DNA from 4 places in the Lactiplantibacillus koreensis genome. Region 4 is predicted to be linked to each of the others. Evidence: predicted binding sites of a transcription regulator. Region 4 holds the regulator's gene; each other region holds the start of a gene.
What was found. The regulator CtsR, encoded in region 4, represses protease genes until heat stress. The targets are predictions, from matches to a motif close to TTGGTCAAAAAAGGTCAAANA.
Positions count from the first base shown of each region.

Region 1: clpB (ATP-dependent chaperone ClpB) is a predicted target of CtsR. The motif match lies at 3,580-3,600, and genes of this name have one in related genera.
Region 2: C5Z25_RS11105 (ATP-dependent Clp protease ATP-binding subunit) is a predicted target of CtsR. The motif match lies at 4,301-4,321, and genes of this name have one in related genera.
Region 3: clpP (ATP-dependent Clp endopeptidase proteolytic subunit ClpP) is a predicted target of CtsR. The motif match lies at 1,797-1,817, and genes of this name have one in related genera.

Region 1 is NZ_CP027190.1:218,127-226,307, forward strand. It holds partial or broken gene dnaE (DNA polymerase III subunit alpha) at 1-531, opposite strand, end outside; gene C5Z25_RS01050 (YjzD family protein) at 659-859, shown strand; gene clpB (ATP-dependent chaperone ClpB) at 915-3,518, opposite strand; gene pepT (peptidase T) at 3,633-4,874, opposite strand; gene C5Z25_RS01065 (Nif3-like dinuclear metal center hexameric protein) at 4,895-5,920, opposite strand; gene C5Z25_RS01070 (tRNA (adenine(22)-N(1))-methyltransferase) at 5,907-6,614, opposite strand; gene C5Z25_RS01075 (helix-turn-helix domain-containing protein) at 6,859-7,719, shown strand; gene rpoD (RNA polymerase sigma factor RpoD) at 7,801-8,181, opposite strand, start outside.
Region 2 is NZ_CP027190.1:2,294,404-2,302,584, forward strand. It holds gene C5Z25_RS11095 (ribonuclease H family protein) at 1-487, shown strand, start outside; gene C5Z25_RS11100 (ISL3 family transposase) at 685-1,947, shown strand; gene C5Z25_RS11105 (ATP-dependent Clp protease ATP-binding subunit) at 2,005-4,230, opposite strand; gene C5Z25_RS11110 (protein YkzS) at 4,651-4,848, shown strand; gene C5Z25_RS11115 (phosphocarrier protein HPr) at 4,997-5,263, shown strand; gene ptsP (phosphoenolpyruvate--protein phosphotransferase) at 5,263-6,993, shown strand; gene C5Z25_RS11125 (glycosyltransferase family 4 protein) at 7,252-8,181, shown strand, end outside.
Region 3 is NZ_CP027190.1:1,960,024-1,968,204, reverse strand. It holds gene rpoN (RNA polymerase factor sigma-54) at 67-1,407, opposite strand; tRNA gene C5Z25_RS09455 (tRNA-Arg) at 1,489-1,560, shown strand; gene clpP (ATP-dependent Clp endopeptidase proteolytic subunit ClpP) at 1,887-2,477, shown strand; gene C5Z25_RS09445 (peptide ABC transporter substrate-binding protein) at 2,583-4,235, opposite strand; gene C5Z25_RS09440 (MmcQ/YjbR family DNA-binding protein) at 4,623-5,288, shown strand; gene whiA (DNA-binding protein WhiA) at 5,385-6,317, opposite strand; gene C5Z25_RS09430 (gluconeogenesis factor YvcK family protein) at 6,329-7,330, opposite strand; gene rapZ (RNase adapter RapZ) at 7,327-8,181, opposite strand, start outside.
Region 4 is NZ_CP027190.1:2,121,673-2,129,853, forward strand. It holds gene C5Z25_RS10190 (deoxynucleoside kinase) at 1-556, shown strand, start outside; gene serS (serine--tRNA ligase) at 843-2,120, shown strand; tRNA gene C5Z25_RS10200 (tRNA-Leu) at 2,467-2,548, shown strand; tRNA gene C5Z25_RS10205 (tRNA-Thr) at 2,552-2,624, shown strand; tRNA gene C5Z25_RS10210 (tRNA-Gly) at 2,648-2,719, shown strand; tRNA gene C5Z25_RS10215 (tRNA-Leu) at 2,728-2,813, shown strand; tRNA gene C5Z25_RS10220 (tRNA-Arg) at 2,823-2,896, shown strand; tRNA gene C5Z25_RS10225 (tRNA-Pro) at 2,905-2,978, shown strand; tRNA gene C5Z25_RS10230 (tRNA-Pro) at 3,034-3,107, shown strand; gene C5Z25_RS10235 (CtsR family transcriptional regulator) at 3,379-3,846, shown strand; gene C5Z25_RS10240 (ATP-dependent Clp protease ATP-binding subunit) at 3,865-6,369, shown strand; gene C5Z25_RS10245 (TetR/AcrR family transcriptional regulator) at 6,515-7,114, shown strand; gene rpoB (DNA-directed RNA polymerase subunit beta) at 7,358-8,181, shown strand, end outside.

The DNA of each region.
Region 1 (8,181 bases), 590 kb from region 4:
AGTTGTGCGCAAAGCTGGTGCTTGGTCTAACGAGACGCCTAGATAAAGACTATCGGCAGCAGTTGCCGCCTGTAATTGTTGCACCAAAGCGGTTGCGGCTTGTGGGTTATCTTGTAATAATAACGTGGTCAACTCACTATTACGGGCTGGCGTTAACACCATTAAGTGACCCAAATGTGGCGTAACCGCTTCTAAGGTTAAAGGCGTCACTTTAGTGGCTGTTTGTTTCAAAGTTGATAATTGCATTAACGCCTGATAACCCGTCCAGTCTTTAGCCAAAACGATTAAGCTGAACGTCTGCTCACCTGACAGCTGCTGACTAGCCAATGTTAGATTAATCCCTAAAATCGGCGTAATTTCTGCTTGACGACAGGCATTGTAAAAATCCACAATTCCATACATCACGTCAATATCAGTCAGTGCTAACGCTGGGTAACCTTGTTTTTTCGCCGCTTGGACCAAATCAGTGACGGTACTCGTACTTTGCAGTAAACTAAAGGTACTCATCACTTGTAATGGGATATATTGCATCTTGGGACTCCTTTCTGAAGGTTAATTAATTTCATTATACCAAACAGTTGTTCCAGACGGCAGTCATAAGGTAATTGCATTTCTGATTAGATGTGCTAAAATTACTTTTACTGGGAGGTGTTAGAATATGACTAAACAAATCATGGTAATCGTTTGGAGTGTTATTTTCGGGGAAGTCATCGGTTATATCGGTGGTGCGCTTGAACAAATGACTTATAATTTCGGAGAAATCGGCTTGGTTTCAGCAATTTTCGCCTTAATTATGGTCAACGGCATTTCATACATTACTAATCATTCTATGCCCATTAAAGGTGCCAAAAACAAGTAAACTGGCTAAAAATAAAAACCCGACTTAGTCGTCATTGACTAAGTCGGGTTTTTGTTTAAGCTTTAACGGCCGGTTGCGTTTCAAAAGTTAACTGGTCAGCCACTAATTTAATCAATACCGTTGACTGTGGCACTACTTCGCCAGCAATAATCGCTTTGGCTAATGGCGTTTCCACGTCTTTAGTAATCAACCGCCGTAGTGGCCGCGCACCATAAGCCGGCTCGTAGCCTTCTTGCGCTAGCCAGGCTTTGGCTTGATCTGAAATTTTCAAAGTAATTTCACGATCTGCTAACCGGGCTGATAATTGATCAATCAACTTAACCACGATTTGTTCAATCGCAGACAACTGTAACGGCGTGAACATGATAATATCATCCACCCGATTTAAAAATTCAGGTTTGAAGCGACTTTGAACCAACTGCATTACTTGATCATGCGTGCCAGTCGCTAAGTGCCCTTGATCATCCATACCAGCTAATAGTAATTCCGATCCCAGGTTCGATGTCATGATTAAAATCGTATTCTTAAAATCAACCGTCCGACCCTGACCATCCGTCAAACGCCCGTCATCTAATACTTGTAACAAGATGTTAAAGACATCGGGATGGGCTTTTTCAATTTCATCAAATAACACGATTGAATAAGGATTACGACGTACTGCTTCAGTCAATTGGCCACCTTCTTCATAACCAACATAACCTGGTGCCGCACCCACTAATCGTGAGACAGACTCCTTCTCCATATATTCACTCATGTCAATTCGAACCATATGATCATCAGCATCAAACAAATTCTCAGCTAACGCTTTGGCTAACTCGGTCTTACCAACCCCGGTAGGACCTAAGAACATGAATGACCCCAGTGGTCGGTTAGGATCTTGTAATCCCGCGCGCGAACGTAAAACGGCATCCGCTACCGCAGTTACGGCGGTATCTTGACCAATAACCCGTTGGTGTAAGTTGTCCGCTAAATGCAACAGTTTTTCCCGTTCTCCAGCCACTAACTTATTCACCGGAATCCCAGTCATTTGTGAGACCACATTAGCGACTTGGTCAGCCGTAACGGATTCTTCAACCAGCCAGTCTGCATGATGATCATCGGCTTCTAATTGTTGTAATTCTGCCGTCAACTTCGGAATTGTCCCATGTTGTAGGCGGGCGGCGGCTTCCAAATCGTACTGGCTTTCAGCATTTTCAAGGTCATGTTTAGCTTGATCTAAAGCTGATTTTTTAGCACTTAACGTTTGTAAGCTTTTCTTTTCAGCTGTCCAACGTTCAGCCAAGGCCCGTTGTTTTTCTTGGGCACTAGCGAGTTCCTGTTGTAACTCACCCAAACGTTGCACCGAAGCCGCATCCGTTTCTTGCTTCAAAGCCGCAGCTTCAACTTGTAATCGCATTAATTGCCGGTTAACCTGATCGAGTTCCGTGGGGTTGGAATTCATTTCAACTCGAATCTCTGCTGAAGCTTCATCAATCAAATCAAGTGCTTTATCCGGTAAGAAGTGATCGGTAATGTATCGATCCGATAACTTGGCTGCGGCTACTAAGGCATTATCATGAATTCGGACGCCGTGATGGATTTCGAACCGTTCTTTGAGTCCGCGTAAGATACTAATCGTATCTTCCACAGATGGCTCCGCAACTAAGACCCGTTGGAACCGCCGTTCAAGCGCTTTATCCTTTTCAAGATATTGCCGATACTCATCCAACGTCGTGGCACCAATCAAATGCAGTTCACCTCGGGCTAACATTGGCTTTAATAAATTCCCCGCATCCATGCTACCTTCTGTTTTGCCGGCACCCACAATATTATGGATTTCATCAATGAACATAATAATCTGCCCATCACTCTTTTTAATTTCTTTAAGGACCGCTTTAAGGCGTTCTTCAAACTCACCACGATACTTAGCCCCAGCAATTAAAGCACCCATATCTAAAGAGAATAGCGTTTTATCCTTTAAGTTTTCCGGCACATCGCCGCGGACAATTCGTTGGGCTAAGCCCTCGACAATCGCCGTTTTACCAACCCCAGGTTCACCAATTAAAACCGGGTTATTTTTAGTTTTCCGTGACAAAATCCGAATCAAAGCCAGAATTTCTTCGTCGCGCCCGATAACTGGGTCCTGATTGCCTTTCCGAGCGTCTTTAACTAAATCCACGCCATACTTCTCTAAAGCCTGATATTGATCCTCTTGGTTACGTGATGTCACCCGTTGGCCCCCACGAATTCGGTCCACCGCATTCTTAACCTGACCGGCCGTAATCCCTTGTTGGGTTAAATACTTAGTTAACTGATCACTAGTTTGATCCATTAACGCAAGCACCACGGCATCAGTCGCTAAGAATTCATCACCGAGGGTTTTGCGTTTGGCATCAGCTGCCTGCATTAGAGTCGCTAAGCTGTTACTGAAACTTTGACCATATTGCACGTTGCCACCACTGACCGTACTAATATCATCCAATTCACGATCTAATTCCGTTTGTAACTGATCAAGATCCACGCCGGCATCACTGAAAATTTGCCGAACCAGTTCGCCTGGTTGCGTTAAAAATTTAAATAGATGTGGTACGCCGACTTCTTGATGATGCCGAGTTTGCGCAATTTGTTGGGCTTGCGCTAACGCTTGTTGTAAACTTTCTGTTAGTTGTTCTGGATTCATAATTATCATAACCTCCTAAAATTCGGTTAGCAAAAAGGTAGCTAAAATAGCTACCAATTATTGTTTGACCTTTATTGACTATTAAATTATATAACGAATCGCATCACTTGCCAACTATTTAGCTTGCTGGGTATTATCTTGCACAATTTGTAAAATAACGTCCACTGCTTGTGCCATAACTTGTTCTGAAACGTATTCGAAACGGCCATGCATGTTCTCACCACCGGCAAACAGGTTCGGCGTAGGTAAGCCCATAAACGAGATCTTTGAGCCATCAGTCCCACCACGAACTGGATAAATAACTGGTTTAATCCCTAGGGTCTCCATCGCATGTTTAGCGAGGTCAACTACCGTCATATCCTTTTCAATTACTTCACGCATATTGTAATATTGATCTTTCATCATTACTTTTAGATGGTTAACCCCATATTGCGCATTGATTTGGTCAGCAGCCGCTTGAAAAGTCTTTTTACGGGCTTCAAAAGTCGCACGGTCATGATCACGAATGATATAGGTCATTTTCGCATTATCAACCGTTCCATCTAACGCCAACAGGTGGAAAAAGCCTTCCCGGCCACTGGTTTTTTCTGGCACGTCATGTGCAGGTAAAGCCTTCTGAAAATCGACAGCTAATTGTAACGCATTCACCATAATTCCCTTGGCTTCACTGGGATGCACATTAACGCCTGTAATTTGGACCTCAGCTTGAGCAGCGTTAAACGTTTCATATTCCAACTCACCTAAAGGCCCACCATCAACAGTGTAAGCATAATCCGCATTAAAATCGGCAACATTAAAATGATCTGCACCAGTCCCGATTTCTTCATCTGGACCAAAGCCCAGCCGAATCGTGCCATGTTTGATCTCTGGATGGGCTAACAAGTACGCCGCTGCACTAATAATTTCAGCCACACCGGCCTTATCATCAGCCCCCAACAAAGTCGTCCCATCCGTCGTAATTAACGTCTGGCCAGCATAGTTTTTCAAGCTAGCAAAAATCTTTGGGTCGAGTTCATAGCCGCTTTCACCAAGCTTAATAACAGATTGACCATCGTAGTTTTCGACGATTTGGGGATTCACATGTTCCGAATTAAAGTCGGCTGTATCAATATGCGAGATAAAACCCAATGTTTTCATTGGTTGTGTACTGTTTGCTGGCAACGTTGCAAACACGTAGGCACTTTGTGGGTCTTGATGAACATCACTTAACCCTAAAGCGGTTAATTTAGTCATCAACTGGTTTAGAAATGCCGTTTCGCGTGGTGATGAAGGTACCGTTTCAGATTGCTCATCTGACCGGCTATTAATTTTTACAAACGTTAAAAAATCAGAAATCAACTGTGGATATTTTGTCATATGAATCTTCCTTTCGAGGTTTAAATAAAGGTAAAGGGGTCAGTATTAATTTTAGATGGGACAACTGCCAAAGACCACTTATTTTCAATTCGCCATTGGTCAAATAAGGCTGTTAACTTAGGGATACAAATACTTTCAATATGGTGACCAGGATCAACTACCGATAAGCCCGCAGCCAGCATGTCGTGGCCAGTATGATAATATACATCACCCGTTACATAGACCTGAGCGCCTTTTTGTAGTGCCTGCTGATAAAATTTACCACCATCGCCACCTAAAACGGCCACACGCTGAATCAATTGATCAGGTCGGTCACTAATGAGCCTTAATCCGCCTAATTGAAAGACCTGCTTACACTTAAGCGCAAATTCAGCAACGGTCATCGGCTGGGCTAAATCACCAATACGCCCCATCGACGACGTTTGACCACCAGTTAATAACGGGAGGGCTTCATAATCCCAAGTTCCTGGCGTAACGAATTGATTGATGCCAGCAACTGCCGCCGCTAAATCTGGCCGCGGTAAATTCACGCTAAATTGTTCACCAGAATTCAAAGCATACCGATTCAAACGAACTTGGGGACGTGCGGTCAAGTATTCTTGGACTGCTTCCACTTGATCCGTCGGGACCGTGACGGTTAACTTTACAAATTCCGTCCGATGACCAGGCACTAACCCCGTCACATGCTGTAAATTTAACGCCGCCGCTAACCAGTCATTCATCCCATTATCAGCACTATCTAGATTCGTATGCGCTGCATAGACCAAGATATGATGAGCGGCAATCTTCGCATACATCGCCTTTTGAGGATCTTGATAATCCAAATTAGCTGTTGGCCGAAACATCACTGGATGATGCGCAAAAATCATATCGGCACCGACCCGAATGGCTTCATCAACGACCGCTGGCCGGACATCCAGGGTAACCAAAACACGTTTTACCGGTTGCTTAGGATCGCCAATTTGTAACCCACTAGGATCACGATCCCATTTTAAGGTCAGCGGTGCAAATTGTTCAAAACGGGTGATTAAATCACTTGCCAACATCTGCTAAGACTCCTTCAATTAATTTTATTTTAGCGTTAATCGTGGCTAACTGTTCCGTTGGCACCACTTTTGCTTGTTGCATCTGAGTCACAGCAGTTTGCGCACGAGCTAATTCATGTTGCCATTTTGCGCTAAACACCGGTGACTTTTCAGCCCCCAAAAACGGCCCCACTAGCAATTCTTTCGCCGTATATTGAACAGCGTGACTAATCGGTTCAGCCACAATGATTTCATACGTATGACCATCTTCAGCTAAAATCCGTTCAGCCACGATTTGAAACTGATGTGCCATCAACCAAGCCCGCAACGTCGTTTCACCAACATTAGGTTGTAAAATCAGCCGTTGCACACCAGCTAATTGGGCTTGCCCTTGATCCAAAATATGCCGAATCAATGGCCCACCCATACCAGCAATCGTCACCACGTCAATCCGATCAGCTGGTTGAATCGCTGCTAAGCCATCAGCCAGGCGAGCATGAACCCTGGCCGTTAATTGCAATTTTTCAATCTCATGTTGTGCATTTTCAAATGGTCCACGAACGACCTCACCCGCAATACCATAGCTAATTCGCTGATTCAAAGCCAAATTAGCTGGTAAATAAGCATGATCGGAACCAATATCGGCTAGCCGTGCTCCCAGCGGGACAAAAGCCCCCACCGTTGCTAACCGTTGTGATAATTGTTTGGCATCCACCGACATAACCCCTTTTATTAAGTCATTTTAGTATTCTAATCATAGTTTAACATGCTTTAACCCGCTTTTTCAGATTGAACTTTAAAAATTGTTGGATTAAATTAACCGTTTTTTAAAATTAATTTCCAACTGTTATCGTAGCTTAATGATATGAGGAGGTCAGTGAACCAGCATCGTGACAATTCACGGTGCTAAGCGCCACCATTACCATCTAATCGACCCACACTAAAAGGAGTGCTTCAATATGATTCAATCGCAACTTGAAACCATTTTGCAAGATCGAACAATGACCCCGGCCGAATTGGCCCGCTTAACGGGGATTGAGCATCATACTTTGACCAAGTTAATTAATGGTCACGCCAAAAGTATCACTTTTAGTCACCTGAATAAAATCATTCAGGCATTAGACATTGAATTGGAAACGCTTTTCACAGTTACGCCCGATTTAGATTTGGACGTTGACCTGACCAGTATTAACGAAACGACCAAACACTTCACCGGTACACTTCATTTTATCGACCATGAGCAACAACTAACCGTTGACTTGCCACTAACCGGCGCCTATCGCCAGACCGGTTCACTGTTTACATTCACCATGAATGATGCCTTTGACGACCAATTGGATGGAGATGGTATCGCCACACGCTTAGATGAGTTGCAACCTGTCGAAATCGTGACGCATACAAAGCAACAGCTATTGGCACTATTAAAGGCTCATCCTGAACAACAGGCTTGGTTTGAACCCGCCGGCATGCAATTAAGTGATGAGCCGACCGATGCTGAACTTGAACGCTACTTGCAAGTCGGTAATTTAGTGGCCCGGACCCAATATGAAAAGCTACATCGGTTATTAGAACCCTTAGCGATGAATTTTTTAGCCGCCATTTATAATAGTTTTCCGCAATTTTTAGGTGACCCCCAACTCATCACGGTTCCCTGGGGCATTCCCGATACTTTCCGTGTTTTTAACTTCAACTTGGCTGAAAGCCCTGAATCCTTGGCCACTAATGGGATTACCAAACGTCAAGAACAGTTCCGCCAGCAACAAGCCTTTCCCGTTAGTTATACTAGTTTAGACGTTATTAGCTATTTTTCGCCCGCTTAACCTAAATTAAGCCTTAACTAAAAATGGCGCCAAAAGCCCCCTCATTGCAGGGGTCTTTTGGCGCCATTTAAATAGCTGTTTTTATTCTAAGAAATCTTTTAATTGTTTGCTGCGTGAAGGATGGCGTAACTTCCGTAAGGCTTTGGCTTCAATTTGGCGAATCCGTTCGCGAGTAACCCCGAAAACTTTCCCCACTTCTTCTAAAGTCCGCGTCCGACCATCATCCAAGCCGAAACGTAATCGTAACACATTTTCTTCCCGATCAGTTAAGGTATCTAAGACCCCTTCTAATTGTTCTTTTAATAATTCATACGCAGCAGCGTCGGCAGGTGAAGTCGCATCTTGGTCTTCAATGAAGTCACCTAAATGGGAATCGTCCTCTTCACCAATTGGCGTTTCCAAGGAAACTGGTTCTTGCGCAATCTTCAAGATTTCGCGAACTTTTTCCGTTGGCATATCCAT
Region 2 (8,181 bases), 170 kb from region 4:
GACTGCAACAATCTTAGTGATTATGGACTCAAAATACGTCTTAGATGCCATTCAAAAGGGGTGGCTAACAAGTTGGCGGCAACACGGCTGGCGGCGAGCTAAAGGTGAACTGATCAACGCTGAACTTTGGCAGGCTGTTTATCAGCAGTTACAGACCTTTAAGCACTTGGAATTTAAATGGGTTAAGGGACATGCCAATACTAGTGGCAATAATGCGGTCGATCAGTTATTGAATACGACGATGGACCAAATGAAGGCGGGACAACCAATTTCTGTTCAAAATGCGACGGTCAAGTTAACCCCGACGAGCCCTAATGATGGGCAGGGAGATTTACTTGCAAAAACGGCCACACCGGCTAAATCCTCACGAATAACAACTAAGTCGGCAGCTGCATCGCACCCAGTTAATGACCAACAAAAACAACAATCAGTATCCGCAATGACAACAATTGTCGACAATTGGAAAGCAGACCAAACTGAAAAGTAAAACGTCTGCCATAACTAGCATCTTAACAAAAAACGCGCCATTGGCCTTAACGGCTAATGACGCGTTTTTAAGGTTCTATGATATTTGGTGTTGATGGAGAAATCCATCGACACCATTTTTGTAAAAAAAAAGAGGCATACCACCTCTACGTGCTACAATCAAGTCGACGAAAACTAATTGAAAGCGAGAAGATTAATATGTCTCAAGACCAGTCTACAAGAATTCTTCTACAAATTAAAGACCAAAATATAACTAATTTTAAAATTCAAGATAATAGCCGGGATGCTTTACGGATTTACGCGGATCTTTCCTATTCAATTAGTGTTTGCCCACGTTGTGGGCAACACGAAATCGTTCGAAATGGTTTTAAAACGGTTAATATCAGAATTTCCAACATCAGCGAGCGAACGGCATTGTTAATTTTACGTAAGCAACGCTTTCTCTGTCGGGCTTGCGGTCATAGCCTACTTGCCCAAACCCCCGTAGTGGCCAAGCAACATCAGATTTCTCAACATGTTAAGCACCGTATTACTACAGCACTAACAGAAGACCGCACAATGGTCAATATTGCCGCAGAGTACAATGTATCAACTAATACTGTCAGTCGTCAATTAGTTGCTTTGGGGAAACAAACTAGACCAGCCTATGATGGTCTACCAACTACTTTATGCATCGATGAATTCCGTTCTACCGGGAAACAAATGAGTTTCATCGCTATTGATGCACAGAAACACGACCTCATTGCCATTCTTCCAGGACGTAGAACTAAAGAGATTAAGGCATTCTTCTTAAATCATTACTCCTTGAAAAATCGCCAGCAAGTGACCCAGGTTGTGATGGATTTTAACGCAAACTATTACACCATTATGCACAGTATTTTCCCTAACGCCAAAGTTGTCGCCGACAACTTTCATTTAGTTCAAATGGTCTTACGATCCTTAAACCAGACTCGTGTTCAATTGATGAAAAGATTTGCCCCAGACACTCGTGAATACCGCGTGCTTAAGTATTACTGGCGGCTCTATCTCAAAGATTATTCAAAACTTGAAAAAGATAAACCACAATGGTTTTCGCATTTAAAAGACCATCTAACTCAGGAACAACTAATCCTGGAGGGACTGGATCTGAATGAAGAATTTGCGAACACTTATTATTCAGCTCACGAATTAGTCGAGGCCATTCGTAGTCGAAACTATGTCGCATTTATTGAAGCTTTAGGTAGAGTTGAGAACGTTAGTCCTCAGCTCTTACAAACGATTAAGACCTTTATCAAGAATAAGCAATTTATTAAAAACATGACGGAATGTTCACTCTCAAATGGGCCCATCGAGGGTGTTAATCGTAAAATCAAACAAATAAAACGAACAGCTTATGGCTACCGAAACTGGATGAATTTTAATTATAGAATACAGATTGAATTCAAAATAAAAATAAAAAAAAGAAGCCCAATTCGTAAATGAATTGAACCCCAATTTTCCTCATCAACACCGGTTGACAAAGAACCGTTTTTAAATACTTTATTTAGTAGCTTTGGGTTCTTCCGCCGCCAATGTAATCTTACCATCTTCAACTTTGGCAACCATGTTTTTAACATCGCCGTGATCCAAGTAGAAGTCGGCAATCCGATCTTCAATCTGTTCTTGAATAACGCGCCGTAATGGCCGAGCACCCATTTGTGGGTTGTAGCCAAGATCGACTAATTTTTCTTGCACTGGTTCAGTGACATGGACATGCAAGTCTTGGTTGGCAAGCATGCCGTTGACATCATCAATCATCAAGGCCACAATCTTCATCAAGTTTTCCTTGGAAAGGGCATTGAATTGGATAATATCATCAAACCGGTTTAAGAATTCTGGCTTGAAGTATTGGGTTAAGCGGTCAATAATATCATGCGTCTTGCCCTGAGCAGCGGCACCGAAACCAACATTAGCTTCAGCATCGCCAGTCCCAGCGTTTGACGTCATAATGATAATCGTATCCTTGAAGCTGACCGTGCGACCTTGTGAGTCGGTCAAGCGGCCATCATCTAAGATTTGTAAGAACATGTGCATGACATCCGGATGGGCTTTTTCAATTTCATCTAATAAAATCAAGCTATACGGATGACGCCGAACTTGTTCTGTCAATTGACCGGCTTCTTCATAGCCAACATAGCCAGGTGGTGACCCAATCAGCTTAGCCACTGAATGGGGTTCCATATACTCACTCATGTCAAAGCGAATCATTGCATCCGCTGAACCAAAGAGTTCATTAGCGAGTTGTTTGGCTAATTCAGTCTTACCAACCCCAGTAGGGCCGACAAACATGAAGGAGCCAATTGGCCGACCAGTACCGTTCAAGCCGATTCGATTACGCCGAATGGCCCGGGAAACGGCTTCAACTGCTGGATTTTGTCCAATCACGTTGGCTTCCAAATCAGCCGCTAAGGTCTTCATTTGAGCCTGTTCCTTTGCTTGTAATTCGCCAACTGGAATATCGGTCTTTTCTTCAACGATTTGTTGCATATCAGCCACGGTGACCACTGCTGCATCGGCACTGTCAGCTTTAGCATTGTCGTCTGGTTTGGCCTTTTCTAACTTGGCTACTTGGTCACGATAGTAGGCTGCTTTTTCATAATCTTCCTTTTTCAAAGCATCTTGCTTTTGCTTTTCAGCGGCATCGATCTTTTCTTGAATGGTTTGAGGATCAACCGTCTTCAAGGTTAAGTTCTTGCGTGAGCCAGCTTCATCAAGCAAGTCAATCGCCTTATCCGGTAAGAAACGATCCTGAATATACCGGTTTGATAGCTTGACCGCTGCGACAATCGCATCAGCGTTATAGGTGACGTGATGATAGTCTTCATATTTCTTTTGAATCCCTTGTAAAATCTTGATGGATTCGTCGACGCTAGGTTCATCAACCGTTACTGGTTGGAACCGCCGGGCGAGGGCGGCATCTTTTTCGATATCGCGGTATTCGTTTAAGGTTGTGGCCCCAACTAATTGGAAGTCACCCCGGGCTAATGCCGGCTTCAACACGTTACCCGCGTCCATGCCGCCTTCAGCGTTACCGGCACCCATAATTTCGTGGATTTCATCAATGAAAAGCACGATATTCGGATTATCCTGAACTTCTTTCATGAGTTGTTGCATCCGTTGTTCAAATTGACCCCGGATACCGGTGCCTTGAACAAGTGATGCCACGTCCAACCGAATAATTTCTTTATTTAATAGTTTTTGGGGAACTTGTCCCGAAACGATCTTCTGTGCGAGGCCTTCGACGACCGCCGTCTTACCAACCCCAGCTTCACCGATTAAGACCGGGTTATTCTTCGTCCGCCGGTTCAAAATCTCGATGACGCGGTTGATTTCGTTATCCCGACCGATGACTGGATCGACTTTGCCTTGCTTGGCTTGTTCCGTCAAGTTGTAGCCATATTGCCCTAAGAGGCCGCCGCCGTTATTGTTACCACGTCGGTTACCACCATTAGTTGGCCCAGCAGGTTGCGTCGGTTGTTGCCGACTCGTCGTATCATCGGGGGTGACGCCACCGCCTTGCATTGCGCGGAAAATGTCGTCAAGACCGCCAAAACCAAATGGATCTTGTGCCATATCAGTACCTCCAACTCCGTTATTTGGATGCTGTTCCTGATTCTTTAGTAGTTGATAGCAATTCTGACAAAGATTAATTTGTCGCCGCTGACCGTTGACGTTCGTATATAAATGAATCGTCGCTTCGTTCTTATGGCAGTTGTCACAAAGCATTTTGCTGTCACACCTTTCATATCAGAAATATAACTAAATTTAGGTTCAATTTAATTAAAGGTTCAAAAGCTGTTTGACCTTTGCTGACCTTTGACTATTAGTATAATGATTTTTAACCGTGATGCAACTCAAAAGTCTTGACGAGCAAGACAGGCTTGCAACCAGGTTTCGTAATACTAATCGAGTTACTGAGCCAATCAATTTAATTATTTCTGAAGTCTTTTTTGGTTCTAGTCAAAAGGCTTGTCATTCACAGAAATCAGTTGTATATTAAACTTCTGATTAGACCAGCCGTTGTACTGGCAAACTAATTATATTATAGTACAAAGTGTTAGTTTTGCATGGCAAAAGCCCGTGTTAGACTGGTCTAAGTCAGATAAATTGATCCCGGCAATCGGGCTTGTAGAAGGGGGTAACTTAGTGGCACCAGATTTTGAACAGTTAATGGAAGACTTGCGGACGGGAAAACGAGAAAATTTTAGCGTTGATCCGGACGACTTTATGGCGTTTCATGATGCCTATATGGGTTATGAGTATCGCAAACGAATCATTGGTATGGCGGAATTAGACGGCCATATTGTTTACCACTTTGACAAGGATGGTAAGGCTACCAATTAATCGCAATTGAATGAATGAAAGGGCTTGTATTTCAATTGGATAATTGCTATCATCAATACTAAGGGCTCTTGAGCAAATGTGTTGGCGGCAACTCGGTTTGACTCAGAACCAATTTAAATTTTACATCTTTGAAGGAGATCGAATAACTATGGAAAAGAAAGAATTTCACGTAATCGCAGATACAGGTATCCACGCACGTCCAGCTACTTTATTGGTACAATCAGCAAGTAAGTTCAACTCAGAAGTTACGTTGCAATACCAAGACAAGTCAGTTAACTTGAAGTCTATCATGGGTGTAATGTCACTCGGTGTTGGTAAAGATGCAGATGTTACGATTTCTGCTGAAGGTGCTGACGAAGCTGACGCAATTGCAGCTTTAACTGATACGATGAAGAAAGAAGGCTTATCTGAATAATGGCTGAAAAGGTACTAAAAGGAATTGCTGCCAGTGATGGGATTGCAATTGCTAAGGCCTATATGCTAGTTGATCCAGATTTGTCATTCGAAAAAACGACGGTTTCCGACATTGATGCCGAAATCCAACGGTTACATGATGCTTTTGATGCCTCTAAAGCTGAGCTAAAAGTCATTAAAGACAAAGCAACTCAGAGTTTAGGTGCCGAAGAAGCAGAAGTTTTTGAAGCTCATATCACAATTTTATCTGACCCTGAAATGTTAAGTCAAATTGAAGGTAAGATTAAGGATGATAAAGTCAATGCTGAAGAAGCTTTGAAGGAAGTTACTGATACTTTCATCGGCATGTTTGAAGCAATGACGGACAACGCATATATGCAAGAACGAGCTGGCGATATTCGCGATGTGACTAAGCGCGTTATGAGTCACTTGTTAGGGGTCACCCTACCAAGTCCTGCCTTAATCGATTCTGAAGTCGTCGTAATTGCCCATGATTTAACGCCTAGTGACACGGCGCAACTTGATCGTAAGTTCGTCAAAGGGTTCATCACCGATATTGGTGGTCGGACAAGTCACTCTGCGATTATGTCACGGACGCTTGAAATTCCAGCGGTAGTTGGTTCTGAATCTGCTACAACTGAAATTAAAGCGGGGACGACGATTATCCTTGATGGGATTAACGGGGAAGCTTTAGTAGCCCCAACCGATGCTGAAATCAGTGACTATCAACAAAAAGCCAAAGATTTCGCTGCCCAAAAGGTTGAATGGGAAAAGCTTAAGAATGAAGCGACCGTTTCAAAAGACGGTAAGCATTTTGAATTAGCTTCAAACATTGGGACGCCTGACGATATGGATGGTGTCTTGGAAGCCGGTTCTGAAGCAGTTGGTTTATTCCGATCAGAATTCTTGTACATGAACAGTGCGGAACTACCTGATGAAGATACGCAATTCGAAGCCTACAAAAAGGTTGTCGAAGGCATGCAAGGCAAGCCAGTGATTGTGCGGACCATGGATATCGGGGGCGACAAGCATTTACCTTACTTGCCACTTCCAGACGAAATGAACCCATTCTTGGGGTATCGGGCGATTCGGATTTCACTTGATCGTGACGATATTTTCCGGACGCAACTGCGGGCATTGCTACGGGCTTCACACTATGGTCAATTACGGATTATGTTCCCAATGATTGCGACCCTAGATGAATTCCGTCAAGCTAAAGCCATCTTTGAGGATGAAAAGGCGAAATTAGTCGCTGCCGGGACGCCAGTTGCTGATGATATCAAGCTTGGTATCATGATTGAAATTCCTGCTGCTGCTATTCTTGCTGACCAATTTGCTAAAGAAGTTGATTTCTTTAGTATTGGGACCAACGACTTAATCCAATATTCATTTGCTGCTGATCGTGGTAATGAACACGTCTCATACTTGTATCAACCATACAACCCATCGTTGTTACGGTTAATCAAGCATGTTATTGACGCGGCCCATGCCAATGGTCGGATTGCTGGGATGTGTGGTGAAGTTGCTGGAGACCAAATCGCGGTACCATTATTAATGGGCTTAGGTTTGGATGAATTCTCAATGAGTTCAACTTCAGTGCTGAAGACACGCTCATTGATGAAACGCATTGATACGACTGAAATGGCTAAATTAGCTGACAAAGCCGTTAACGAATGTGTGACCAATGAAGAAGTTAAAGCATTAGTTGAAAAGAACGTTTTTAATAAATAAGCGCTTCTTTAAACGGGTGGATCATCATGATCCATCTTTTTTTTACATAAAAATAGGGCATCCAGTGCTGGAATCCACAGGGAACTCTTAATTTATCTTAAGATTATTTGCAACTCTGATACTGAACCAATATAATTGTTATAATTAATTATCAAAAGTGATCGAGAATGCTCAATCAAATGGACTTAATGCCTGATTGAAGCAACGAAGACTAATTGGCAGCTTCAATTAGTTCTCGGAAATAAAGGGAGAATCTACGTGAATATCGGGATATTTACAGATACATACTATCCACAAGTTAGTGGGGTAGCAACGTCGATCAAGGTGCTGCGCAATCAACTTGAGCGGGCTGGTCATCAAGTGTATATCTTTACGACCACGGATCCCCATGTTGATAAAAATATCTATGAACGCAATATTTTTCGGTTTACGAGTATTCCGTTCGTGTCCTTTACGGATCGACGGATTGCTGTTCGTGGGTTGTTCAAAGCCTACCAAGTTGCGAAAGACTTAGGCTTAGATATTGTGCATACGCAAACTGAATTTTCGATGGGCATGATTGGTAAGTTTGTCGCGAAACAATTAAAGGTGCCATGCGTCCATACCTACCATACGATGTATGAGGACTATTTACACTATATCGCTAATGGCAAACTATTGAAGCCTTACCATGTTAAAGAGGCGACGCGGGCTTATTGTTACCATTTAAATGGCATTGTGGCGCCCAGTCAACGGGTCGCCAATACCTTAAAAAAATATGGCGTTAAAACACCGAGTCGGATTATTCCAACGGGTATTGATATTAATCAATATGAACAAGCGCCAACCGCTGATTATCGGCAAAAATTAGGCTATGCCGCCACAACACCGGTACTATTATCGTTAAGTCGGTTAGCCTATGAGAAGAATATCCATGAAGTTATTGCAGCCTTGCCAGCAGTATTAGAGCAAGTGCCAGCGGCACAATTAGTTATTGTGGGTGATGGCCCAGCACGTGAAACGTTGGAAAACCAAGTTAAAGCTACCAATCTGAGCGAGCATGTGCAGTTCACCGGTGAGATTGATAATGATGAAGTTTATAATTATTATCAAATGGCCGACTTATTTGTGGCGGCTTCAAATTCGGAGTCACAGGGGTTAACCTATATTGAAGCGATGGCAGCGGGACTTAAAATGGTAGTTACGAGT
Region 3 (8,181 bases), 160 kb from region 4:
CATGTAATGGTTGCAAATGAGAACCCACCACAGCCGATAACCGACTGCTCAAAATGGTTGTTTTCGTTACTGTTCGGTTTTTAAATATTGTTTTCGCTTAGACGAAGCTGGAATGTTAAGATTTTCCCGATATTTGGCAACTGTACGCCGTGAAAGTTCGACATTTTCCGACTTAAGAATCTGAACTATTTTTTGGTCTGAAAGCGGTTTTTCTTTATCTTCCTGCTTAACTAAAGCCACAATCCGGTGTTGCACGTTATCAGCCGAGACGAGTTCGCCATTCGCGGGACGTTTGCTGACCGCCTGAGTAAAGAAACGCTTAAGTTCAAACATACCAAAATCAGTTTGCACATATTTACCATTGATACTCCGACTAATTGTCGATTCATGTACTTGTAACTGTTGCGCCACATCACGCAATAATAACGGTTTTAAACTTTTGGTTTTTTCAAGGAAGAAAGCCGACTGTCGTTCAATAATCGCGGTTCCTACGCGAAAAATAGTTGCCTCACGTTGCTGCAAGCTACTTGCAATCCAATCATACTCAGATTTTTTCTCTTTCAGATACTCCGTAACTTCTTGATCATCATGTTGACTCATCTGTTGATAATACCGACTCTGAAATTTGACAATTGGTTGCGCCATCGATGCAGTCTTCAACGCCAATTGCCCCACTGTTGGTTGGGTCACAATTAGGTCTGGAAAAATATATCCCGTTGTTTCTTGTCCGACTGCCGCCCCAGGTGTTGGGCTTAACGTCCGTATATAGTCATAAACACTTGAAATATCGGCTAACTCAACCGCGTATTTTTTGGCTAACTGGGCCCAATTACGATTAACCAGCGCATCAAAGCTTTCTTCTAAAATAATGTACGCTAAATTAGGTGCACTATCATCATTTTCAGTTTGTAACATCAGCGCTTGTTGCAAGTTTCGGGCCCCAACCCCTGGTGGATCGAGTTGTTGTAGCAAGGTGATTGCATCTAGTAATTCAATCGGCGTCGCTTGCATTGCGGCTAACACTTGTTCATCAGCCACTTTTAAATACCCATTAACATCCACGTATTCGATCAAGTACAGCACGATTTTGCGTAACTTAGTATCTCGCATGGTTAAATGAATCTGATCTAATAAGTATTCAAACAGAGAATGTTGGTTAGATGTCGAAACCCGCTCAATAAAATCATCATGGGTCGTGACAGTCTTAGCTGTACTCAAACTGGCATGATTGGCATTCCAATTAGTATCAACATCAATTAATGGATTTTCAAGCGCTTTTTGGGTTAAAAAATCACGTAATTCTTCAACGTTAAATTGCAACATTTGAATTGATTGTTGCAATCGCTGCGTCATGGCCAACTTTTGGGTTTGCCGTTGTTGTTGGCGAAAACCTGGTCCTAATGCCATAAATAATGCCTCCCAAATATTTTTTATAAATATCGCTTGTGTTTTCAGCCATAATCCGCTAAACTATAACATGTTGTTCAGGCGCCCGTAGTGTAATGGATCGCACGTAAGATTCCGGTTCTTGAAATGGGGGTTCGATTCCCTCCGGGCGCATCACTTAGCTGAGATTGTATCTCAGCTTTTTTTATACCCAAATCAAGCAAAAATAGAACTTACACCGCTTTCATCATACCATACTAAACAACCTAGGCGGTACCCCTGTTGCTAGTCAGTCAGGATATTTGGACATAAAAAAGAGATTGGGATTTCCCCAATCTCAAGCCGTATATGATAGAATCCTAAGTATACCACGGAACCTAAAAAAACGGAATTTTGTTTTTGAGGTTTTTCTTTTGACCTTTACTGACCTTAGCGGTAAACTACATTTATATTAGCAATGAGCTAATTTATCAGATTGAAACTTTAGGAGGCTAACAAGTATGTATCCAGTTCCGACAGTTATCGAACAGTCATCACGTGGCGAACGTGCTTATGACATTTACTCACGACTTTTAAAAGACCGTATTATTATGTTATCTGGTCCTATTGAAGACAATATGGCCAATGCGATTATTGCGCAATTACTCTTCTTAGATGCGCAAGATTCCGACAAAGACATTTATCTTTATATCAATTCACCAGGTGGGGTTGTCACCGCCGGCTTAGCCATCTATGACACGATGAACTTCATCAAGTCTGATGTCCAAACCATTGTTATGGGGATGGCAGCTTCCATGGCCAGTGTCCTCGCTTCTTCTGGGACTAAGGGCAAGCGTTTCGCTTTACCTAACTCAGAAATCTTGATTCATCAACCTTCTGGTGGTGCTCAAGGACAACAAACTGAAATTGAAATCGTTGCTGAAGAAATTTTGAAGACGCGTAAAAAGATCAACGAAATTTTAGCAAGCAATTCTGATCAACCAGTTGAAAAGTTGAATCATGATACCGAACGTGATAACTACTTAACAGCTCAAGAAGCCAAAGATTATGGTTTGATCGATGATATTATGGAAAACAACAAACTAAAATAACCCTTTAAAGTGAGCTAACAACACAGTTAGCTCATTTTTTGTGCTCACAAAAAGGCGACACCCTTTAACACTCAGGTTGCCGCCTTACTGTTTTTTCAATTCAATTTATTTTTCCATATAAGCATACTTGTAATTCCACTGCGTTCCAGCTGTATTGTGGATGATGCCCTTGGCTTTAGGATTTTGTAAGTAGGAATAAACCGTCTGATAAATCGGCGTAATCCCTTGATCTTGCATAATCACCTTTTCTGCTTGCAACATATCTTGCCAGCGGGCCTCGGCATTATTAGCATCTTGATTTTGGGCTTTCTTAATCAATGCGTTATAGGTGCTGCTGTTATATTTACCATAATTATAACCACTCCCACTCGTCATAATTTGTAAATGCGAGATTGGGTCATTGAAATCAGCACCCCAACCACTCAGATAAACATCAAAATCACCTTGTTGTGCCCGAGATGACGCCACCTTAGCCGGAAGATTTGATAGATTAATTGTTAACCCTGGTAAAGTCTTCTCCAATTGACCTTTGAAATATTGTGAGATTGGTTTATTAGGTTCATCATTTGACGTTAACATGCTAATCGTTAACTGCTTAATGCCAACCTCTTTTAATCCTTGTTGCCAAAGCTTTTTTGCTAGTTTTGGATTATATGACGTTGAATTTTTAACGGTCGATTCACTGGCAAAATCTTGACCATTTTTAGGATCTTTGGCTAGGTTTTGTGGCACAAACGTCTTAGCCGTCTTGGACGCATCCCCAATGACATTTTTAACAAGTTGTTCCCGATTAATTGATAACGAAATAGCTTGGCGAATCTTTTGATTGCTCAAAGCCTTTTTAATCGTGGCATTACTATCTTGGAAATTATAGACCAAGAAGGCTGTGATTGAATAGGGGTATGTGGTGTAAGCCTTATTAGATTTCATGTTTTTCACTTGTTCACTTGATAACTGGGTTAAGTCCAGTTTGTTTTCTTGGAACAAGTTTAAAGTAGTCGTCGAACTTTCATTCACACTATAATTAATCTTGTTTAAATGAACGACTTTTTTATCCCAATATTGATTATTTTTAACATAAGTCCATTTATTATTGGTCCCGGTCCAGCCGGTTAACTTAAAGGGCCCACTGTATAACATATATTGTGCCTTCGTGGCGTACTTACTACCCCATTTCTTTACGGCAGCTTCGCTAATCGGGCCAAATAATGGATAAGTCATTAATTTCTTAAAATAAGTGATTGGCTTATCTAACGTTACGATAAACGTATGCTTGCCACTTGCCTTGACGCCCAACGTGCTGGCCGGCTTTTTCCCAGCGACAATTGCATCCGCATTTTTAATCCCTGAAAATAAATACGCATACTGAGACTTAGTCGCTGGCGTGACAGTACGCCGCCACGAGTATACAAAGTCTTGCGCCGTAATCGCTGACCCATCACTCCACTTAGCATTACGAATCGTGAATGTATAGGTCTTGCCATCTTTCGAAACTTTACTTTGACTCGCTAAACCAGGCGTGACACTACCGTCCTTACCTAAGCGATATAGACTCTCAAATAAATTCCCCGTGCTACCGTAACCAGACATCGTCGAAATATCAATTGAATCGAGCGAACTTGGATATGAAAGATTTAAAACTTGGTTAGTTGCATATTTACCGCTGGTCGTCGCTTGACTACTTTGCTTACCACAAGCCGCTAACACCGCTACTAACATGACACTAAAAATAACTGCTAACACTGATCGCTTCTTCAATACTCTCGCCCCTTTTATTTTACTTTTTTGGTGGATCTACCCTCGAATCGGTAACAAAAAAACGCCTGCTAGGAATCTCGTCAGATTCCAAGCAGGCGTTTCAAAAATAACGTTTTGAGCTCAATGCCGTTAGTTTTGATGCAGTAGAGACGCTTGTAATTCGACGCAAATAGCCATGTTGTTAGTTTCACAACATGGACAGCAGTTCATTAACATGACTTGTTTTTGCATTTGCATCGTAACGTCTCTCCGATTTCATAAGATGGCTTTAGTATAGAGAGTCTTACTTACTTTTGTCAAGTGATTTATTTAATACCAGCACTGCTAATTAAACTTAATCAGGGTTAAACTAATAGATAACAGTTATTTTTAGGAGGCTATCAAATCATGGATGATATGAGCCAAGCTATTTTTAAAGATCAACGTGGTCAACTGGAGCAGTTATTAAAAATTGGGTTTATCCGCCACAATCATGACCTGATTCGGTCGCAACCATTATTAGCACCAACTTTTACGTTAACCCTCACAGTGACACTACCTAATACAGTTACCACAACCTTAATCGATAATGCCACGCAGCAACCTTATACGCTACATCTGGCAGCCAGCAATGCTGGTGCCTTTGTCGCAAGCGTTCGAAAGGCCTACCTTGACGCACTCCAAGCCGTTGCCGACCAGGCTTTTGAACCCGCAATGTTTCCATCACGTCAAGCTCGTTGGTTGATTGAAACCGTCAAGGCTAACTATCACAATGAGCTTGAATTCTTATGGCCTAAATTTCCAAATAACGCTATTTTACGACGCTCAGATACCAAAAAATGGTATGCCTTGCTGGTTAAAATACCACAACGTAAGCTAGGGCTGGATTCAGATGAAATCGTGACCGTCGTTGATTTTCGATTAGCTGATCAGCAATCATTAATTGATCAAAAAAATTATTTTCCAGCTTACCATATGAACAAGCAACACTGGTTTTCAATCATCTTAGATGATCGGGTTGCCGATGCTGACTTACGCAACTATTTGCAACTAAGTTACGACTTGGCTCAATGAGTCAGTCCGTTCCCCTCGATGATCGGTAATAAATAGTCGCGACAAGAATTTAAATTCTTGTCGCGACTATTTATTGTGTTGTCCACTCGTTTTTGATTAAGCTTCTTTTTGCAATTGTTCAGCAAACTGGTTAATCTTACGTAAACGATGATTAATCCCTGATTTTGAAATCGGGCCACCGGGCACTAAGGTCCCCAATTCTTTGAGGCTCACTTCACGATGCGCTAACCGTGTTACCGCAACTTCTTGTAATTTCGGTGGCAATTGCTTCAAGCCAACCGTATCATCAATCAATAAAATATTTTCAATCTGCTTACTGGATGCATTCGCAACCTTATCCATATTCGCATTCTCACAGTTAACCAATCGATTAACCGAGTTACGCATATCTCGCATGATTCGCACATCTTCAAACTTCAACATGCCATTCGTGGCCCCAATTAACGATAAAAAGTCCGCAATTTTTTCGGCCTCCTTGATATACGTAATAAAGCCGCCACGACGATCCGTCGTTCGCGAGTTCATACCGTATTGATTCATCATTTGTGAAATCATCAAATTATGTTCTTCATACAGGGAATAGATTTCTAAATGATAACGTGACGTTTCAGGATTATTCACCGAACCACCGGCTAAAAAAGCGCCACGCAAATAGGAACGCACCGCCGCATCATCGGTTAAGACTTCAGTCGGCACAACTTCCACAATTTGATAATCCTTAAAAATACCCAAATCAGCTAAGACCATTTCAGTCCCAGTCTGCAAACGAACGATATACAAGTTATTTTTATTTAATTTCATTTTACGGCGCACAATTAATTCACTGGCGACGTCATAAAATTGTTTTAATAACCGATAGATACGCCGCGCAATGGCCGGGTTTTCCGTCTGAATGTTCAATATTAAATGATGATGTGCTAAAGTAATCGTCCCATTCATTCGAATCAAGGCCATTAATTCAGCTTTCGCATTCTCGCGATGGACAGCGAGGTTAGTTAGTTCTTTTTTAACTTCACTGGCGTATGACATCTGGCTACCTCCTACCTTAAAATGTCGGAATGACCGACTAAGTTCATCAGTTCCGTGACAACTTGATCACCATCATGAAAGGCCCCATTATCACGCAATTGTAAAAAGTTCGACGAAATCACTTTACATCCTTGATCTCGGAGCCCCCGAAAATCATGGCTTACTTGCCGTGAAACCTCGTTGAATTTGTGAAAATCCATATAGTCATCCGGTACTTTTTCCGTATTAACTAACACTGTATTAATAAAAGCTTCACCTAAATGTCGATTCAAAACACGGACATGGTCAGCATCTGAAAAGTCATCCGTTTCGCCCTTTTGGGTCATAATATTACAAATATAGACGACCTCAGCATCTGATTCACATACAGCCCGGCCGATATTATCAATGGTTAAATTTGGCAGGATACTCGTAAACAAGCTCCCAGGACCCAATACAATCTGATCTGCAGCCATGATGGCATCAATGACTGGCTGAACCGCCGCGGGACGTTGCCCGTCTTTATCGGTCACCCACACGCGGTCTAACGACTTATGTGCAGCCGTTATCTCAGCTTCACCAACAAGTTCAGACCCATCCTTAAACTTACCATGCAACGTCAAAGCTTCGTTGGCCGCTGGATAGACATGGCCCTCAACTTGCATCATGCTGGATAATTCTTGAACCGCATCAAAGACCCCGGATTTCATCTCGGTTAAAGCGGCAATAATTAAATTTCCAATGGCATGGCCCGCAAAAAATTGGTCGTCACCTTGGAACCGGTACTGAAAAATATCTTTATATAAATGGGGTAAGCTAGATAATGCCACCATGACATTGCGAATATCACCTGGTGGCACGACGTTAACATAATTGCGAATAATGCCAGACGAACCCCCATCATCAGCCACTGTGACAACCGCCGTGATGTCAACCGCTTGCTTGCGCAACCCATTGAGGACAACTGGCAACCCAGTTCCCCCACCAATCACGACGATCTTTGGTCGCTGAGTCTTAAACGTATATTTTCTCATGAGCGATTAACTGTTTCCTTCCGTTTTTCGATATCGCGGTGGCTAATGTGCACCTTATAGCTTTTCGCTAAAGCCGCCCCGATACGCTTAGTAAGCGCCACCGAGCGATGCTGTCCACCAGTACACCCAATTGCGATAGTCAAGCTGGTCTTGCCTTCCGCTTCATAACCTGGCATGATACTTTCCAGCATGCCTAAAAACTGTTGATAAAAAGCCTCAGTCGCCGGCTGTTCCATCACATAATCATAGACTGGCTGATCTAGCCCAGTTTGGCCCTTTAAGGCTGGAATGTAATACGGATTGGGTAAAAAACGAACATCCATAACGATATCAGCATCAATCGGTAAGCCGTATTTAAAGCCAAAGGAGACCATTTCGACGTGAAAGGTTTCATCAGCATTTGTTTCAAATTTATCAAAAATTGATTCACGCAGTTCGCGTGGGGTTAACGTGGTCGTATCAATCACGTAAGACGCTCGATCTTTTAGCGGTGCTAGTAAGTCTCGTTCCTTATACACACCATCCATAATTCGACCTTCCATGGCTAATGGATGAGCCCGCCGCGTTTCTTTATAGCGTGAAACTAATTCCTCATTGGACGCATCCAAAAAGATAATTTTGGTCGACACGAAGTCGGTATTATCCAAATTAGCTAACATATCAATAATCTCGTCATAAAACGCCCGTGATCGTAAATCAATCACCAAAGCGACTTTGTTAATTTTACCGGATTCTTCAACCAATTCAGAAAATTTTGGTAACAAAGCTGGCGGCATATTATCAATACAAAAATAGCCGAGATCTTCAAAGCTTTGAACAGCGACTGTCTTACCAGCACCACTCATTCCAGA
Region 4 (8,181 bases):
GTTTTACGAATCCGTCGATGACAATACTATTTTGCCATTATTTTATAAGAATCCTAAGAAGTACGCATTTTTACTCCAAATCTATTTTTTAAATAAACGATTAGGCAGTATCAAGTCGGCTTTTACAAACGATTTAGATGTCTTAGATCGATCAATTTTTGAAGATTCGTTGTTATTCCATTTAAACGGTGACTTAGGCCGGGCGACGAGTACGGAAGTTGATATTTACGATTCTTTATTAGATAACATGATGCAGGAATTGCCGGAAGCTGAGCATCAAAAAAGTCCTGATTTATTGATTCATATCAATATTTCGTTTGAAACGATGTTGAAACGAATCCAAATGCGGGGCCGCTCTTACGAACAGATTGATCAAGATCCAGACTTATACCACTACTACGAAACGCTAAATGCTCGTTATGCTAAGTGGTATGCCGATTACGATCGGAGCCCCAAAATGCAAATTGACGGGGACGAATTGGACTTTGTGGCTGATCCTGTTGCTCGCCAGACGGTGTTAACAATGATTGACGACCGGGTGAAGGCCTTAAGCTAAGCCAGTTGCCTTTTAGTGGGGAATGTCTTATAGTGATAGCAGTATATTAAACACGGCGCGTTTAAAGTAGACAGTCAGAGAACCGGTGGTTGGTGTGAACCGGTAGTCGAAACTCCGACGCGACAAAGTGGGCAGGTAATACTGCACGGCTAAGCCGTTATCCGATTGAGGGCAGGATGAGTGCATCATCCTGAACTTGGGTGGTACCGCGAATAACAGTCTTTTCGTCCCAATTTAGGGATGCGAAGACTGTTTTTTTATCATTATTTTCAAGGAGGATTTTAACATGTTAGATGTAAAAATGATTCGACAACAACCAGATTTTGTTAAGGAACAGCTTGGGCACCGCGGGGTCGCAGCTAGTCAGATTGATGATTTGATTCAGGCTGACGCTGATCGACGAGCTTTGATTTTGAAGAGTGAACAATTGAAGTCCACGCGAAATCAAGTTTCCGGTGAAATCTCACAGTTGAAGCGGCAAAAAGCGGATGCCAGTGCGCCAATCGCTGAAATGCAAAAAGTGAGCGCTGAAATTAAGGCGTTAGATGAAGACCGACGGCAAGCTGCGGCTAAGGTGCAAGATTTAGCGGCACACTTACCTAATATGCCCCATCCAGATGTCCCAATTAGTTTAGATGAAGACGATGCAGTCGAATTACGGCGAATTGGGACGCCCCGTCAATTTGATTTTGAACCCAAAGCTCATTGGGAATTAGGTGAAGCGCTGGGGATCTTAGATTTTGAACGGGGCGCCAAAGTTTCCGGGAGTCGCTTCTTATATTATGTTGGCGATGGTGCCAAACTTGAACGGGCTGTTTATAACTTTTTCTTGGATCAGCATGAAGCTGAAGGCTACACCGAAATCTTACCCCCTTACATGGTGACGGATGAATCCATGTATGGAACGGGACAATTTCCTAAGTTTAAAGATGATGCTTTCCGGATTAAGACTCAAGATTTAAGCCTTATTCCCACGGCTGAAGTGCCATTAGTGAACTATTATCGCGATGAGATTATTCCAAGTGAGAAGTTACCAGTTTACTTCACCGCACTATCACCGGCTTTTCGAGAAGAAGCGGGGAGTGCTGGCCGTGACACGAAGGGGTTAATACGATTACATCAATTTAATAAAGTTGAAATGGTGAAATTCACTAAACCAGAAGACTCATGGGATGAATTGGAAAAGCTAACCAATAATGCGGAATCGTTATTGAAAAAATTGGGATTGCCTTACCATGTCATCACGTTAACGACGGGTGACATGAGCTTTACGGCTGCCATGACGCATGATTTGGAAGTCTGGTTCCCAGAACAAAGCAAATATCGTGAAATTTCAAGCTGTTCTAATTGCACCGATTTCCAAGCACGACGGGCGCACATTCAATATCGTGATGACGATGGTAAGCTCCAATTTGTTCATACGTTGAATGGGAGTGGCTTAGCAGTTGGCCGCACCGTTGCAGCCATCATGGAAAATTATCAAAATGCGGATGGCTCAATCACTATTCCAGATGTACTAGTGCCATATATGCATGGTAAGACGCAGATTACAGCACGAGCTTAAGTTGCGTTGAGACCGTATTAAGGTGCTTAGAGATAAAAGCTACTGAAAAGATCGCAATTTTTGCGGTCTTTTTGTATGCCATCAAATGCTGGTATAAGTGTGATTGACGCAGTGATTAGGGCAGCTGAACCCGATGGAAATTACTTTTTTTAAAATTAGGGGTTCCCATGATTTATCTCGAGTGCTATAATATTTCTTGTCGGAAAAATATGCGTTAAAAAGTATATTTATCCATTAAATTTAAAAATATGTTGACAATTATTCAACCGAATGATAAAGTTAAATAGTTGTCATGGCGTACCGGTAAGCACTGCTTGTACCGACAACAAGGCATGATTAATTTCATGCGGGTGTGGCGGAACTGGCAGACGCGCTAGATTTAGGTTCTAGTGTCTTACGACGTGGGGGTTCGAGTCCCTTCACCCGCATATGCCGACTTAGCTCAGTTGGCAGAGCATCTCACTAGTAATGAGGAGGTCGGAGGTTCGAATCCTCTAGTCGGCATTTTACAATTTAATACTTATTTTGCGGAAGTAGTTCAGTGGTAGAACATCACCTTGCCATGGTGGGGGTCGCGGGTTCGAATCCCGTCTTCCGCTTTTAATTTGCCGGGGTGGCGGAATTGGCAGACGCACAGGACTTAAAATCCTGCGGTTAGTGATAACCGTACCGGTTCGATCCCGGTCCTCGGCATTTTAATTTGCACCCATAGCGCAATTGGATAGAGTGTCTGACTACGAATCAGAAGGTTGTAGGTTCGACTCCTACTGGGTGCATTAGTTATCGGGAAATAGCTCAGCTTGGTAGAGCACCTGGTTTGGGACCAGGGGGTCGCAGGTTCGAATCCTGTTTTCCCGATCGATTAAAACAGTCTTAGTTAATTTAACTAGGGCTTTTTATTTAAACTTTTTAACGGGAAGTAGCTCAGCTTGGTAGAGCACTACGTTCGGGACGTAGGGGTCGCAGGTTCAAATCCTGTTTTCCCGATTAGATTAACCGTAAATAACCAGTCAATTAGGCATCAATTATAGTGAGCTGGTGTTTCCTAAAAGGATGAGACTTTGTGCTCATCCTTTTTTGCTGTCAACTATACCAACTGGCAGTCGAATCAATTGAAAGCGACTGATGGGCGTGCTATGCTGTAACAACCGTAGGGAACCGATGCGGCCGCGCTTTAGGTAAAATTCTTTGCAATTTCATATTATCCTCGTATAATGAAAGTCAATATTAGTCAAAGATAATGTAAAGGGTGAAGCAAATGCAAAGTCAAAATATCTCCGATATCATTGAAAAATATTTAAAAAGTATTTTGGCGGACGCGGCGCATGTTGAAATTCGACGGTCAGAAATTGCGGATCTGTTTAACGTGGTTCCCTCCCAGATTAATTATGTGATCAAGACCCGTTTTACCATTCAAAACGGTTACTTAGTTGAAAGTAAACGTGGTGGTGGTGGGTATATTCGCATTGAAAAGGTTAATTTAGTCGATGATGCAGACGTTTTGGACACCCTGATTCAAGTGATTGGGGATTCCATCACACAACGTGACGCCTACGCGGTCGTCCAAAGTCTTTATGAAGACGACGTGTTAAATCGTCGCGAAGCCCAATTAATTCTAGTCGCTACTGATCGGAATACCTTAAAGGTGGACGATCATGATTTAGAAAATAGCTTACGGGCGCGAATTATTATTGGTATTTTAAATCATTTACGTTATGAAAGTTAAAGAAAGCGAGGAATCGCAATGGATAACCTATTTACCCCGAGTGCCAAAAGTGTCTTAGTCTTAGCGCAAGAGCAGGCTAAGTATTTTAAACATCAAGCAGTTGGTACGGAACATCTATTATTAGCGTTGGCCATCGAGAAAAATGGGATTGCTAACAAGGTCTTACAACAATATTCCGTGACAGAGGATGATATCCGTGAAGAAATTGAGCGGTTTACTGGCTATGGGACGTTAAGCAATGTTGGTAAAGACACCTATTTACCGTATTCGCCGAAAGCTAAAGAGATTTTATCAGTTGCTGGTGATGAAGCAAAGCGGCTTGGCGCTAACAAGATTGGCACGGAACATCTATTATTAGCGATGCTCTCTGATGAAAGTATCTTGTCCTCGCGAATTTTAATGAACCTAAATCTTGATTTAGGTCAGACTCGCAAAGTGGTCTTGCGTAAGCTTGGTGTCAGTGATGCCATGGGTAAGCGTAAAGCTAATGCGCAAACTCGGAATGCAAAATCCACAGAAGGGACACCAACCTTGGATTCCTTAGCCCGTGACTTAACCCAATTGGCGAGTGAACAGGAAATGGATCCTGTCGTTGGCCGTTCCAAAGAGGTCAAACGGGTCATTCAAATCTTGTCACGACGGACAAAAAATAACCCCGTTCTAATTGGTGAACCTGGGGTTGGTAAAACAGCGATTGCTGAGGGCCTGGCGCAAAAGATTGTGGCGGGTGATGTGCCGAGTGATATGGCTGATAAACGTCTTATGATGCTTGATATGGGCTCATTAGTAGCGGGTACCAAGTATCGTGGTGAATTTGAAGATCGCTTGAAAAAAGTTATCGACGAAATTTACAATGATGGGCATGTTATTTTATTTATCGATGAATTGCATACCTTAATTGGGGCCGGGGGTGCTGAAGGGGCGATTGATGCTTCTAACATCTTAAAACCTGCTTTAGCCCGTGGTGAACTTCAAACCATTGGGGCTACGACTTTAAATGAATATCAAAAATATATCGAATCAGATGCAGCCTTAGAACGACGTTTTGCTACCGTAATGGTTAATGAACCAACCCCAGCAGAAGCCGTTGAGATTTTAAGTGGTTTGCGGCCACGCTATGAAGATCATCATCATGTCATGATTACCGATGAGGCAGTGGAACAAGCAGTCAAGCTTTCTAATCGCTACATTAGCGATCGTTTCTTACCGGATAAGGCGATTGATTTAATGGACGAAGCTGCCGCCAAAGTTCGGATTGACCAAATGGATCAACCAACTAAGTTATCTAAAAATCAAGATAAGTTGACGAAACTACGGCAAGCTAAAGAAGCTGCAATTGAAGATCAAGACTTTGAACAAGCTGCCGATATTCGCAAACGTGAAATGAAATTAAAACAACGGTTAGCGACTTTAGCGGCTGATCAACAGGCTGAGGTTGCTGATGGCACATCCCAGAAGTATCACTTACAAGTAACGGGTGAAGATATTGCCCAAGTGGTGGCTGAATGGACTGGCGTGCCGTTGACACAGTTACAAAAGACTGAAAGTGAACGATTGGTTAACCTTGAAAAGATTTTACATCAACGGGTTGTTGGTCAACCAGAAGCAGTTTCAGCGGTGGCACGTGCGATTCGGCGGGCTCGGAGCGGTTTGAAAGATCCAAGTCGTCCAATTGGGTCTTTCATGTTCTTAGGCCCTACTGGGGTCGGAAAGACCGAATTAGCGAAGGCCTTGGCTGAAGCGATGTTTGGTTCAGAAGATAATATGATTCGAATTGATATGTCTGAATACATGGAACGGTATTCAACGAGTCGTTTGATTGGTTCGGCCCCTGGTTATGTTGGTTATGATGAAGGTGGTCAGTTAACCGAAAAAGTTCGGCAAAAGCCTTATTCAGTCGTGTTATTTGATGAAGTTGAAAAAGCCCATCCAGATGTCTTTAATATTTTATTGCAGGTCTTGGATGATGGTTATTTAACGGATTCGAAGGGGCGGAAAGTTGATTTCCGCAATACGATCTTGATTATGACATCAAACTTAGGTGCGACAACGCTACGTGATGAAAAATCAGTTGGCTTTGGTGCAGCTGATAAGGCGAATGATTATCAGGCGGTATCAGCTACGATTCGCGAAGAGCTTCGGAAGGCCTTCCGACCAGAATTCTTGAACCGAATTGATGAGACAATTGTCTTCCATTCACTCAACCGTGAAGAATTACATGCGATTGTCAAGTTAATGGCGCAAGAAATTGTTGGGCGGGTTGCACAACAAGGGATTAAGATTAAGATTACGGCGGCGGCCATTGATGTGGTTGCGAAAGCTGGTTTTGATCCTGAATATGGTGCACGTCCAATTCGACGGGCTTTACAAACTGAAATTGAAGACCGGTTAAGTGAATCCTTATTAACTGGTGAAATTAAAGTGAATGATCAGGTTACAATCGGTGCCCATAAAGGGGCAATTACGGTTAATGTGAAAACTCAGCCGAAATCTGATGGCCGTTCGACAGTATCTTCAAGTTAATCTAAACATAAAGGGTAAGTCTGGAACTTTGGTTCTAGGCTTATTTTTTTGATTTCAGATTTTGAGGTGCGTTTCAAGACTGGCGACTAATCGGGTTTTGGTGTAGATTATAATAGGAATTAAGAATTGAAAGAAGGTGGCCGCGATGGTGACGCGTGCCGAACAGCTAGCACAAACACATCAGGCAATTTTATCTGCTGCCCGGGAGTTGTTTTTGAAAGAAGGCTATGCCGCGACGAGTACTCGTGATATTGCCAATGCAGTTGGCATTACGCAACCGGCTTTGTACCATCATTTTAAAGATAAAGAAGTTATTTTTTTGGCCGTCATCACAACTGTCGGTGCTGAAATTAAAACGGGACTGGCAGCCATCTTAACCGATCAAACTCAGTCGCCGTTAGAGCAATTAACGGATGTATCGCTACTGCTGACCCATAAGCATCCAGCCGATGTATTCACGTTAATCCATACGAGTTTTAAAGCTTTGACTCGGGAACATATTCAACAATTAGCCACAGTCTTTGCCACCGATTATGTTCAACCACTCCAAACTTTTTTTGAACAAGAGCGTGTTACATTGCAAGTGGGGGTCACGCCTCAAATGGCGGCTAACTTTTATTTGACTAGTTTGAGTCCGTTATTCAATCGGTTTCATCAGATTGGTGATCCGAAAGCTGATGAACGGGTGCAAGTTCAAACGTTATTGAAAATGATTTTATTTGGCGTGGCGACGCCAAATAATTGAAGGTTCTAGATTGACAATTGACCGCGTTCGTTGTATATTATAACTTGTCTGTAACCGTGAACTCGAACAAATGCGCAATCTATTGTCTGCGCTGTTTGCTAATATAATCCCAAAAATAGTCCAACTTAAATGACTATTTTTGGTTTTTTTATGCCCAAAATTCGGTTTTTAGTGCATTTGTAACACAAATGTAATATTAATTGTGAGGGCCGAGGCACGGAATAATAAGAAGGGGTGAACAACTTGGCCGGACATTTAGTTAAATACGGTAAACACCGTACCCGTAGAAGTTATGCACGTATCAAGGAAGTTCTTGATTTGCCTAACTTGATCGAAATTCAATCTGATTCATATCAGTGGTTCTTGGATGAAGGTCTCCGGGAAATGTTTGAAGATATTTTGCCAATCGACGATTTTGCAGGAAAACTTTCACTTGAATTTGTCGACTATCAACTATTAGAACCAAAGTACACCGTCGATGAAGCACGTGAACATGATGCGAATTATTCCGCACCACTGCATGTGACTTTACGATTGACTAACCATGAAACTGGTGAAATTAAGTCACAAGATGTATTCTTTGGCGATTTCCCATTAATGACTGAACAAGGGACCTTTATCATTAACGGTGCCGAACGGGTCATTGTCTCACAATTGGTTCGTTCACCCGGTGTTTACTTTAATGAAGAATTAGATAAAAATGGTCGTCCTAGTTATGGTACGACGGTGATTCCTAACCGTGGAGCCTGGCTTGAATTAGAAACTGACGCCAAACAAATTTCGTACGTTCGGATTGACCGGACTCGGAAAATTCCATTAACGGAATTAGTTCGGGCTTTAGGTTATGGTTCTGATGACGATATTATCGAAATGTTAGGTGAAACTGACAGTTTGATGCTAACGTTGGAAAAAGACGTGCATAAGAATACGGATGATTCCCGTGTTGAAGAATCGTTAAAAGATATTTATGAACGGCTACGTCCTGGTGAACCCAAGACTGCTGATAGTTCACGGAGCCTTTTAACTGCACGGTTCTTTGATCCTAAACGTTATGACTTTGCACCAGT